DNA from 4 places in the Shewanella sp. HL-SH4 genome. Region 1 is predicted to be linked to each of the others. Evidence: predicted binding sites of a transcription regulator. Region 1 holds the regulator's gene; each other region holds the start of a gene.
The links. The regulator sigma-54, encoded in region 1, starts transcription at its own class of promoters, with help from an activator protein. The targets are predictions, from matches to a motif close to GTTGGCACGNNNNTNGNNT.

Region 1 (2,197 bases):
AATCAGCAAGTTCGAGCAGTATACTTAGGCGAACAATTCAAGCTATAGTTAATCTAAATAGGACCTGAAGCACTTGCTTGGCAAAATGTTTCTGGCGACTAAGTTAATTGATCGTGTATAGGTAAAGTAAAACCATTTGTTAAAAAATTGCGACTATCACTCACTTTAATCAGTGTAGAAAGCCGAATTCTTCTAGGGATCAGCAGTAATGAAAGCTTCACTCCAACTTAAAATGGGTCAGCACCTCACTATGACCCCACAGCTGCAACAAGCTATACGTTTGCTGCAGTTATCATCTTTGGAGTTACAGCAAGAAATTCAACAAGTATTAGATTCCAATCCTTTGCTTGAAATGGAAGATGAATTTTCAGCACTTAGCAACAAAAATGATAACTCCAAAGACCTATCAGAAACTGACTTCAATGAAGTAAGCGCACCTGTAGTCGAAAAAGACACTTCAAATGTCGACACCGCAGAGTCAATGACTAAAGAGCAAATGTCTGAAGACTTGCCAATGGACACTACCTGGGATGAAGTGTACAGCGCCTCCCCAATGGCAAGCCCTGGTTCGGGTTCTGGCAGCATGCCAAATGATGACATGCCCTTCCAAGGTGAAACATCCGAAGGATTATACGAGCATTTAGAATGGCAAAAAAATCTAACCCCTTTTTCTGAAACAGACCTCGCTATTGCCACTGCCATTATTGATGCCATTGATGACACAGGTTATCTCACCCAAAGTACTGAAGATATTTTAGAAGCTATGGGCGATGATTCTGTCGAATTAGACGAAGTCGAAGCGGTACTAAAACGTATACAACATTTCGACCCTCTGGGTGTCGCCTCACGTAGCTTAAGTGAATGTTTATTGATTCAACTTGTTCAGTTTGCACCAGACACGCCCCATATCGATAATGCCAGAATGTTAATCAAAGATTATTTAGATTTGATTGCTGGACGTGATTTTCGCACACTCATGCGTAAAACTAAGCTAAAAGAAGATGAGCTGCGCGAAGCAATTGAATTAATTCAATCTTTAAATCCACGTCCTGGCACAATGATCACCCCACCGGATGATGAATATGTTATCCCAGACGTGTCAGTGACCAAAAAGAATGGCCGTTGGGTCGTTGAATTGAACCCTGATAACATGCCAAAAATAGGCATTAATCAACAATATGCCGCCATGGCAAAAAGCAGTAAGAGTTCAACAGACACTCAGTTTATTCGAGGTCACTTACAAGAAGCCAAATGGTTTATCAAAAGCTTAGAAAGCCGCAGCGACACCCTGCTTAAAGTATCCAATTGTATTGTGCAATTTCAGCAAGGTTTTTTTGAGTACGGTGCTGAAGCCATGAAGCCTATGGTGTTGAATGACATAGCTGAAGCTGTCGAAATGCATGAGTCCACTATTTCGCGTGTCACCACACAAAAGTATATGCACACACCGCGCGGACTGTTCGAACTTAAGTATTTTTTCTCTAGCCATGTCAGTACTGATGATGGCGGAGAATGTTCGTCTACAGCAATTAGAGCTTTTATTAAAAAGCTGGTTGCTGCTGAAAACCAGAAAAAACCACTAAGCGACAGTAAAATGGCAGATCTTCTGGCAGAACAAGGGATTAATGTTGCACGTCGCACCATAGCGAAATACCGCGAAGCGATGATGATCCCTCCCTCAAACCAACGTAAGAGTTTATAATCTACCTAGGCAATTGGAGGATAAATATGCAAATCACCTTAACGGGTCATCATATTGAAATTACTGAATCACTAAGAGAATATGTCACAAGTAAGTTTACAAAACTTGAACGACATTTCGATCAGATCAATAATGTCCACGTAGTATTAAATGTCGAAAAGCAACAACAGATAGCTGAAGCAAAAGTCAGCTTGAATGGAGCTGAGGTATTTGCGACATCTGAACATGCTGACATGTATCACGCTATAGACGCCCTGATTGATAAACTCGATCGTCAGGTCATTAAACACAAAGAGAAATTAACTAAGCATTAATGATGGAACTTAGTACCATCCTGCAGCCGGAATGCACCTCCTGTGCCACACCGGGCAGTAAGAAAAAGGTACTGGAGCTTATCAGCGATTTAGCTGCAGCCCAGTACCCATCCCTCTCTTCACAAGAGATTTTTGAAAGCCTAGTGGCTAGAGAAAAAATGGGTAGCACAGGAATAGGCTC
Region 2 (2,197 bases), 860 kb from region 1:
GATGCGTTACGGGCAAAAACATTCTCTTTAGGCAGTGCAAGAATAACTTTGGCACGGCTAATACTTTTTAATTCTTCAATAGCACGGGCAAGATTTAACTCTTGGCTGTGCTTTAATCGCGCTTGCTCCATACGCTGACTCACCCCAAAGCCACTATCCTGGCTTAAGTAGTCATCATTTTTGGTACTACTTTCGACCCCTGCACGACTTAACAGCAGTTTAACGTCTTGGTATTGATCTTCAGGAACCTTCACAACATCAACACTGATTTGGTATTTAATATTATTTTTATCAAGTACATCCAGTACCTGGATCATTTCAGCTGTTTCCATTTTACCCAATGGACGATACTCAGGCTCCTGTGCCCACATCATAATAAAAACAGCTAGGGCTAAACACACTGCTAACGCCAAAATCATAGTGATTTGACGCATCATGTCTGCCCCGCCCACATTGCTCAACAAGCCAGACTTATTCTCTTGCTGAATACCGGCATCAACTGCCGCATCTGAACCTACCATTATGTCTGTGCTCACAATATGCCCCTACTTTTATACTGCTTTAATAACGTCTTTGTGATGCAAGTTATACCGGCATACTCATGATTTCTTTATAAGCTTCTACCAGTTTATTTCTGACTTGCACACTCGCTTCAAATGCTACGCCTGATTTTTCGCGCGCAATGACGGTGTCAGATAAGGTCACAGTTGAATCCCCCATATCAAGACGAGTCGCTAAACTTGAAGATGATTTCTGTAAACCACTCACATGACCGACAGCTTGGGATAACAACTGGCCAAAGTCTGAACCTGAGGTGTTATTCACTTGCTGGATTAGGTTAGGGCTAATACCCGACCCCATATTCGAACGACCGGAAGGTGCAATTTCACCACGAAGTGACTGCATTTCTTGAAGTAATGGATTGGCGTTGATCTGCATGCTGAAACTCCCATTCGTCGAATATTTGACGATATTAAACTGTCTTAATAGGGATAAAGCAATTTTAGTGCCAGCATTATACGTAAAGTAAAAAGCTACGCGTGAAAGCGTAGCTTTGGTAGGAAATGATGAAAAATAAGTTCAGGGTGTTCATTAAACAAACAAATTAGTGATTATGCGGGCAATTGAATTCCCGCATCACGCATTTTAGCCATTTTATAACGCAGCGTGCGTGCACTTATACCTAGTTTTTCAGCGACAAGTTTTCGACTACCATGACATTGATTTAGGGTTTCAAGAATAATCACATGCTCTTGCGCTTGCAACTCACCGCCAAGACCTTCAACTTCAGCAGGCTTTTCGATACTGTCAATATCTGTGTGTAAAGCCACATCTGCCGAATCAATAATAATATCTTGCCCGCTTATTTCGCCACCATTACTTAAAATAAGCGCCCTTTGAATCACATTATCCAACTCACGAACATTACCAGGCCAACGATGGGCTAATAACCGTCTGGTGGCTACCTCTCCTAGAGTAGGAACGGGTGTAATATTAAATGCTTTAGCATGTTTAACCAGCAAATGTCTGGCTAACGGTAAAATATCGGCAGGACGCTGATAAAGTGCTGGCCAAGTTAATGGAAATACATTGATCCGATAATATAGATCTTCTCTAAATTCGCCTGAACTGATAATGGCTTTTAAATCACGATTTGATGTAGCTAATACACGCACATCAAGTTTAATCGTTTTACGACCACCTAATCGTTCCACTTCGCGCTCTTGTAAAACACGCAACAGCTTTGCTTGCAACCCCAGCTCCATTTCAGAGATTTCATCGAGCAGCAAAGTGCCACCTTGGGCCTGCTCAAATTTTCCTGGACATGCTTGATATGCACCTGTAAACGCCCCCTTCTCATACCCAAATAGGGTCGCTTCCAGCATATTTTCAGGGATAGCAGCACAATTGATGGCAATAAAAGGCGCATCTTTACGACTGCTATGATGATGAATATAGCGCGCTAGCACTTCTTTACCAGAACCGCTGGGACCTAAAATCATCACTGAAGCATCTGATATCGCAACACGTTGGGCTAACCCTAACAATGCGAGACTTTTTTCATCGGCAACAATAGGTTGGTTAGTATTTTGCTTCTGCGGCAAATATCTTGATACCTGATTAAGCAAAACTTCAGGCGCAAAAGGTTTAGCTAGATAGTCTACAGCTCCCAACTTAATGGCACTAACCGCACTAT
Region 3 (2,197 bases), 2.1 Mb from region 1:
GTCGCTCACCATCAAACCAGCCAATTAAAGGTTGTTCTTGCTGCCAAAGCTCATTTAGTTCTTCACGAATAGCTGCACGTAACTTTTGTTCATACATACTATTATCTTGGTTGCCAAATACCTTTAAAAAGAATGGGTCATCGTGATACGCGTTATAAATAATAGAGGCTGCTACACGTAAGTCTTCAGCCGTTAGATACACTGCTTTAAATTGTTCCAAGGTTTTGTTATCCATTATTGTTCCTTGACTATTTTACGTTCAACATTAACTTAGCAAGTTAACAAGTTTGAAACAATCACCAATTAAAGCTGGATAATAAATTATAACCACAGTGGGTTTGCAATTAGCGGCTACGGCAGTAATACTGGTTAAAATCAAAGGAGCTAAAATGGATACCACTAAAACAGATCTAAACCATTTATTTATGCAACTAGGCTTAGCTTATGGGGAAAAGGAAGTGGCGGCATTTATTGCTAGTCACCAAATAGATGACCATACACTATTGATAGATGCGCCCTTTTGGAATTTGGCCCAAAAAACCTTCTTCAAAGAAGCACTAAATCAAGACGCCCAATGGTCAGAGGTGATAGACCAATTGGACGTTATGCTAAGATCGACTCATACTAGCTAGACATTAGTGGTCAGCCTAGAGCAAACTTAAATTTGTTTGTAGGCTGTATCGCCCCAGCCTACTAACTCGCTATTTTTGAATACAATAGGTGTGCATTCATCTTTGGTTGTTTTACCATCGCCTTTCGCCCACTGGGTACGATAAAATAATACTTTAACCTGTTCTTTATCTGCCTGGTTCACAAATGCCTCACTAAAGTCTGAGGTGCCCATAATCACTTGCACTTGATCTAAGCTCATTCCTAACGACAGTTTTGTTAGACTATCGCGGTTTTTTTCTTGTTGTACTTCCCAATAGTCGTGACTTTTTCCAGACTCATGATCACCCACATTTAATACACAGCCACTTAAGCCTAAAGATATTGCGGTAATTAGCGCTGCGCCCATTAATTTTGATTTCATGTTATTTCCTTTTTGTTAGAATAAATAGCTATTGAGTAAGTTAACACTTACAGTTCAATTAACATTCCTTAATGCTATTTTCATGCCAAAACGTATGCTATTGATTTTATATAGATTAATATCAAATAATAATAAAGTAGTATTTTTCACTACTAAAAAACAAGGATTTTCACCACTTATGAGTCCAATTGAACACGTTATCGCGGCAGCTAAAGCCATCGCCATCAATGGACATACACCCAGCGTTGCCTTAATTAAAGGCCGTGTAGGCAAAGTGCCTATGCCATTAATTGTTCAAGGGCTTCAGCAATTTAAAGCAATACCTAAATCTGAATGGCAAGGTATTGCTGATTTTGTGCCGACGGAAGAATTAGAAAATAAACCGCAAAACAACATCAGCTTGACCGAAGTGGCAGAACAGCAACACAAGATGCAGCAACAAATTAATCAACTAATGGCGCGTATCACACAACTTGAACAACAACTCGAGCAGCAAGCTGAACAACAGGCTGAACAACCTTCAGCACAAAAGGCACCATAATGTTTGTTATTGAATTACGCTTTGAACCTTTTGCTGATACCACTATCTCTAGCGCCGAAAAAGCCATTAATCACTATTTAGAAGCTCTACGTGCCAACGGCCAAATTCTGGGCAGAGAATTTGCAGTGGCGTTTAACGATGGCGAATTTAAAGCGCGTTTGATGCTGCCAGAAAAAACCAGCTTAGCAAAACGCCATAACAGCCCCTGGGTCAAATCAGCGATAAATGGATTAACTGAAGCTAAATTGCTTGCCCCAAGGGAAAAGTTTATTGGTCAAGACATTAATTCAGAGGTCAGTAACACTGAACCGGCTAGTTGGCAGCTGCTTTACACCAGTTATGTACATATGTGTTCGCCATTAAGAAACGGAGATAACTTACTGCCAATTCCGCTTTATCAGATCCCCGCTACCTTTAATGGTGATCATAAGCGCATCATCAAATGGCAAAGTGAATGGCAAGCATGTGATGAGTTACAAATGGCTGCCGCAACCAAAGCAGAATTTGCTGCACTTGAAGAAATAAGCACAGTCACTAGCGACATGTTCAGACGAGGCCGTGATTTATGCGGCAGAATAGAATACCTCACCCAAATTCCAACCTACTACTACTTGTATCGTGTC
Region 4 (2,197 bases), 2.0 Mb from region 1:
TTTACTAGTATTAACTGACAGGCTAGAAGGGCAGATTGATGGTTTTATTCAGCGTTGCCTGTTAAACCAACCCACTGCCATTATTGTGAATGTTAATCAGTGGCAACCTCAGCAATTAGAAGGCTTGTTGGCCTGTGGTCGACTCACTTTTGTCCCCGACATTATGGTCGCCAGCCGATTACTGAGCTTAGTTGATTTGGCCAGGGCGCGTTTGAATGCCGCCAATAAAAGTATCGCAGAATTCAAGAAATTAGATGATGAAATTAAAGGTCTAAAACTCTTGAACCAAGCCAAATTGATTGTAATGCAACAAGGGTTTGATGAAGCAAAAGCACACCAAATTATTCAGCAACAAGCGATGAAAAAAGGCTTAAGTGTATTTCAAATGTCAGCACAAATTATTGCCGTAATGACATCAAACCAGGTTTCGGCACATGCAGGTATATCTGTTATGTCTGAAAATAGTGCGCCTCATTATGGTGCGACTGCGCTTAATATGAACGTAGCAAGCAGAAATGTGAGTAATAGCTAGGTTGTAGGTTATTGTTTTAAAAGTAGTAAATGTTTTTGATAATAAAATTGTTTTTGGCATGTAGTCTGCAACATCAATATCAGTAAAGGTTTACATTAAAAATTGGGTTTTATTATGGCAAAGGCGCCAACTTCTTAAACGGAGTTGGCGCCTTTTGTTTTTAATAAACCAAGGCATGAAGGAGCCGCATATGGCAGTCACAAAATCTAAGTTAGTTGTCGTGGGTAATGGCATGGTTGGCCATCATTTTATTGAACAATTGTGCAGCCTAGGGCTGAATAAACAATTTTACGTGCATGTCTTTGGCGAAGAGCCTCGTCCAGCATATGACCGGGTGCAATTATCCAAGTATTTTGAAACTGGCAGTGCCGACCCACTAATGCTAACCAGTGCGCAAGATTATGCTGACTGGGGAATTAATTTACACCTTAATACGCAAATTACCGCCATTGATATTGCCACTAAAACACTCACCAGCGCGAAAGGCGAGCAATATCAATATGACCGCTTAGTACTGTCGACAGGCTCATTTCCATTCGTGCCACCGATCAAAGGCAACGACCGTCAGCAATGTCTGGTTTATCGCACCATTGAAGATCTACAAGATATTCAAGCCGCAGCCAACAACAGTAAAGTGGGCGTGGTCGTCGGCGGTGGTTTATTGGGGCTTGAAGCGGCTAATGCCATGATGCAGTTAGGAGTAAAAACCCATGTGGTTGAGTTTGCACCGCAATTGATGCCGGTTCAGCTTAACGACAAAGCCGGTGATTTGTTATGTAGCAAAATTGAGCAGCTCGGGGTGAGTGTTCATACCTCTAAAGCGACTACTGCAATTATTGATGGTGAAACCGCGTTGCATCGGATGACATTCAGTGACGAGTCATATTTAGAAGCCGATATGATCGTGTTTTCTGCCGGTATTCGTCCGCAGGATGCATTGGCTAGAGTGTCCAACATTAACATTGGTGAGCGCGGCGGCATTGAAATTGACGATTACTGCTTAACCTCAGCACCTGATGTTTATGCCATTGGTGAGTGCGCTTTATGGCAACAAAAAATATTTGGCTTAGTCGCGCCGGGTTATCAAATGGCCCGTGTTGCGGCATCGCATATCGCCGCATCGGTATCTATTTTAGAACCTAAAAATAAAGCCGCTAGCTTTACCGGCGCCGATATGAGCACCAAACTAAAATTGCTGGGTGTAGATGTTGCCGCAATTGGCGCTAGTCGTGGTTTTGATAATGCACAGTTTGTCGAGCTATCTGATAATCAAGCGGGTATTTACAAAAAACTCTGGTTAGATGAAACCGGCAAATTTTTAAAGGGCGCCGTGCTGGTGGGCGATAATAGCGACTACAGCCGTTTATTAGAGGCTTATTTATCGCAGGATGAAATTATCGGCTCAGCGGTTGAGTTGTTATTAGCGGGCGCAGAATCTGAAGCAGATTTAAAAGACACTTCAATAGTGTGTTCATGCCATCAGGTGACCAAAGGCGATATTGTCGATGCAGTGAAAGCCGGCAATCATAAAATGGCTGAAATCAAATCATGTACTCGCGCCGCATCGGGTTGTGGTGGCTGTGCACCTATGGTACAAAAAATTATTGACCAAACATTACAAGCGCAAGGGCTAGATTTTAATGCGGGAATTTGTGCTCATTTTGA

Region 2: fliE (flagellar hook-basal body complex protein FliE) is a predicted target of sigma-54. The motif match lies at 996-1,014, and genes of this name have one in related genera.
Region 3: ACRWQL_RS17330 (DUF3192 domain-containing protein) is a predicted target of sigma-54. The motif match lies at 1,105-1,123, and genes of this name have one in related genera.
Region 4: nirB (nitrite reductase large subunit NirB) is a predicted target of sigma-54. The motif match lies at 585-603, and genes of this name have one in related genera.

The regions. Positions count from the first base shown of each region.
Region 1 is NZ_CP195037.1:1,606,178-1,608,374, forward strand. It holds gene lptB (LPS export ABC transporter ATP-binding protein) at 1-48, shown strand, start outside; gene ACRWQL_RS07960 (RNA polymerase factor sigma-54) at 209-1,702, shown strand; gene hpf (ribosome hibernation promoting factor) at 1,729-2,016, shown strand; gene ptsN (PTS IIA-like nitrogen regulatory protein PtsN) at 2,019-2,197, shown strand, end outside.
Region 2 is NZ_CP195037.1:745,689-747,885, forward strand. It holds gene fliF (flagellar basal-body MS-ring/collar protein FliF) at 1-521, opposite strand, end outside; gene fliE (flagellar hook-basal body complex protein FliE) at 586-939, opposite strand; gene ACRWQL_RS04200 (sigma-54-dependent transcriptional regulator) at 1,113-2,197, opposite strand, start outside.
Region 3 is NZ_CP195037.1:3,718,352-3,720,548, reverse strand. It holds gene ACRWQL_RS17340 (GNAT family N-acetyltransferase) at 1-235, opposite strand, end outside; gene ACRWQL_RS17335 (DUF2789 domain-containing protein) at 390-632, shown strand; gene ACRWQL_RS17330 (DUF3192 domain-containing protein) at 659-1,033, opposite strand; gene ACRWQL_RS17325 (hypothetical protein) at 1,212-1,574, shown strand; gene ACRWQL_RS17320 (Zn-ribbon-containing protein) at 1,574-2,197, shown strand, end outside.
Region 4 is NZ_CP195037.1:3,633,054-3,635,250, forward strand. It holds gene ACRWQL_RS16930 (ANTAR domain-containing response regulator) at 1-532, shown strand, start outside; gene nirB (nitrite reductase large subunit NirB) at 723-2,197, shown strand, end outside.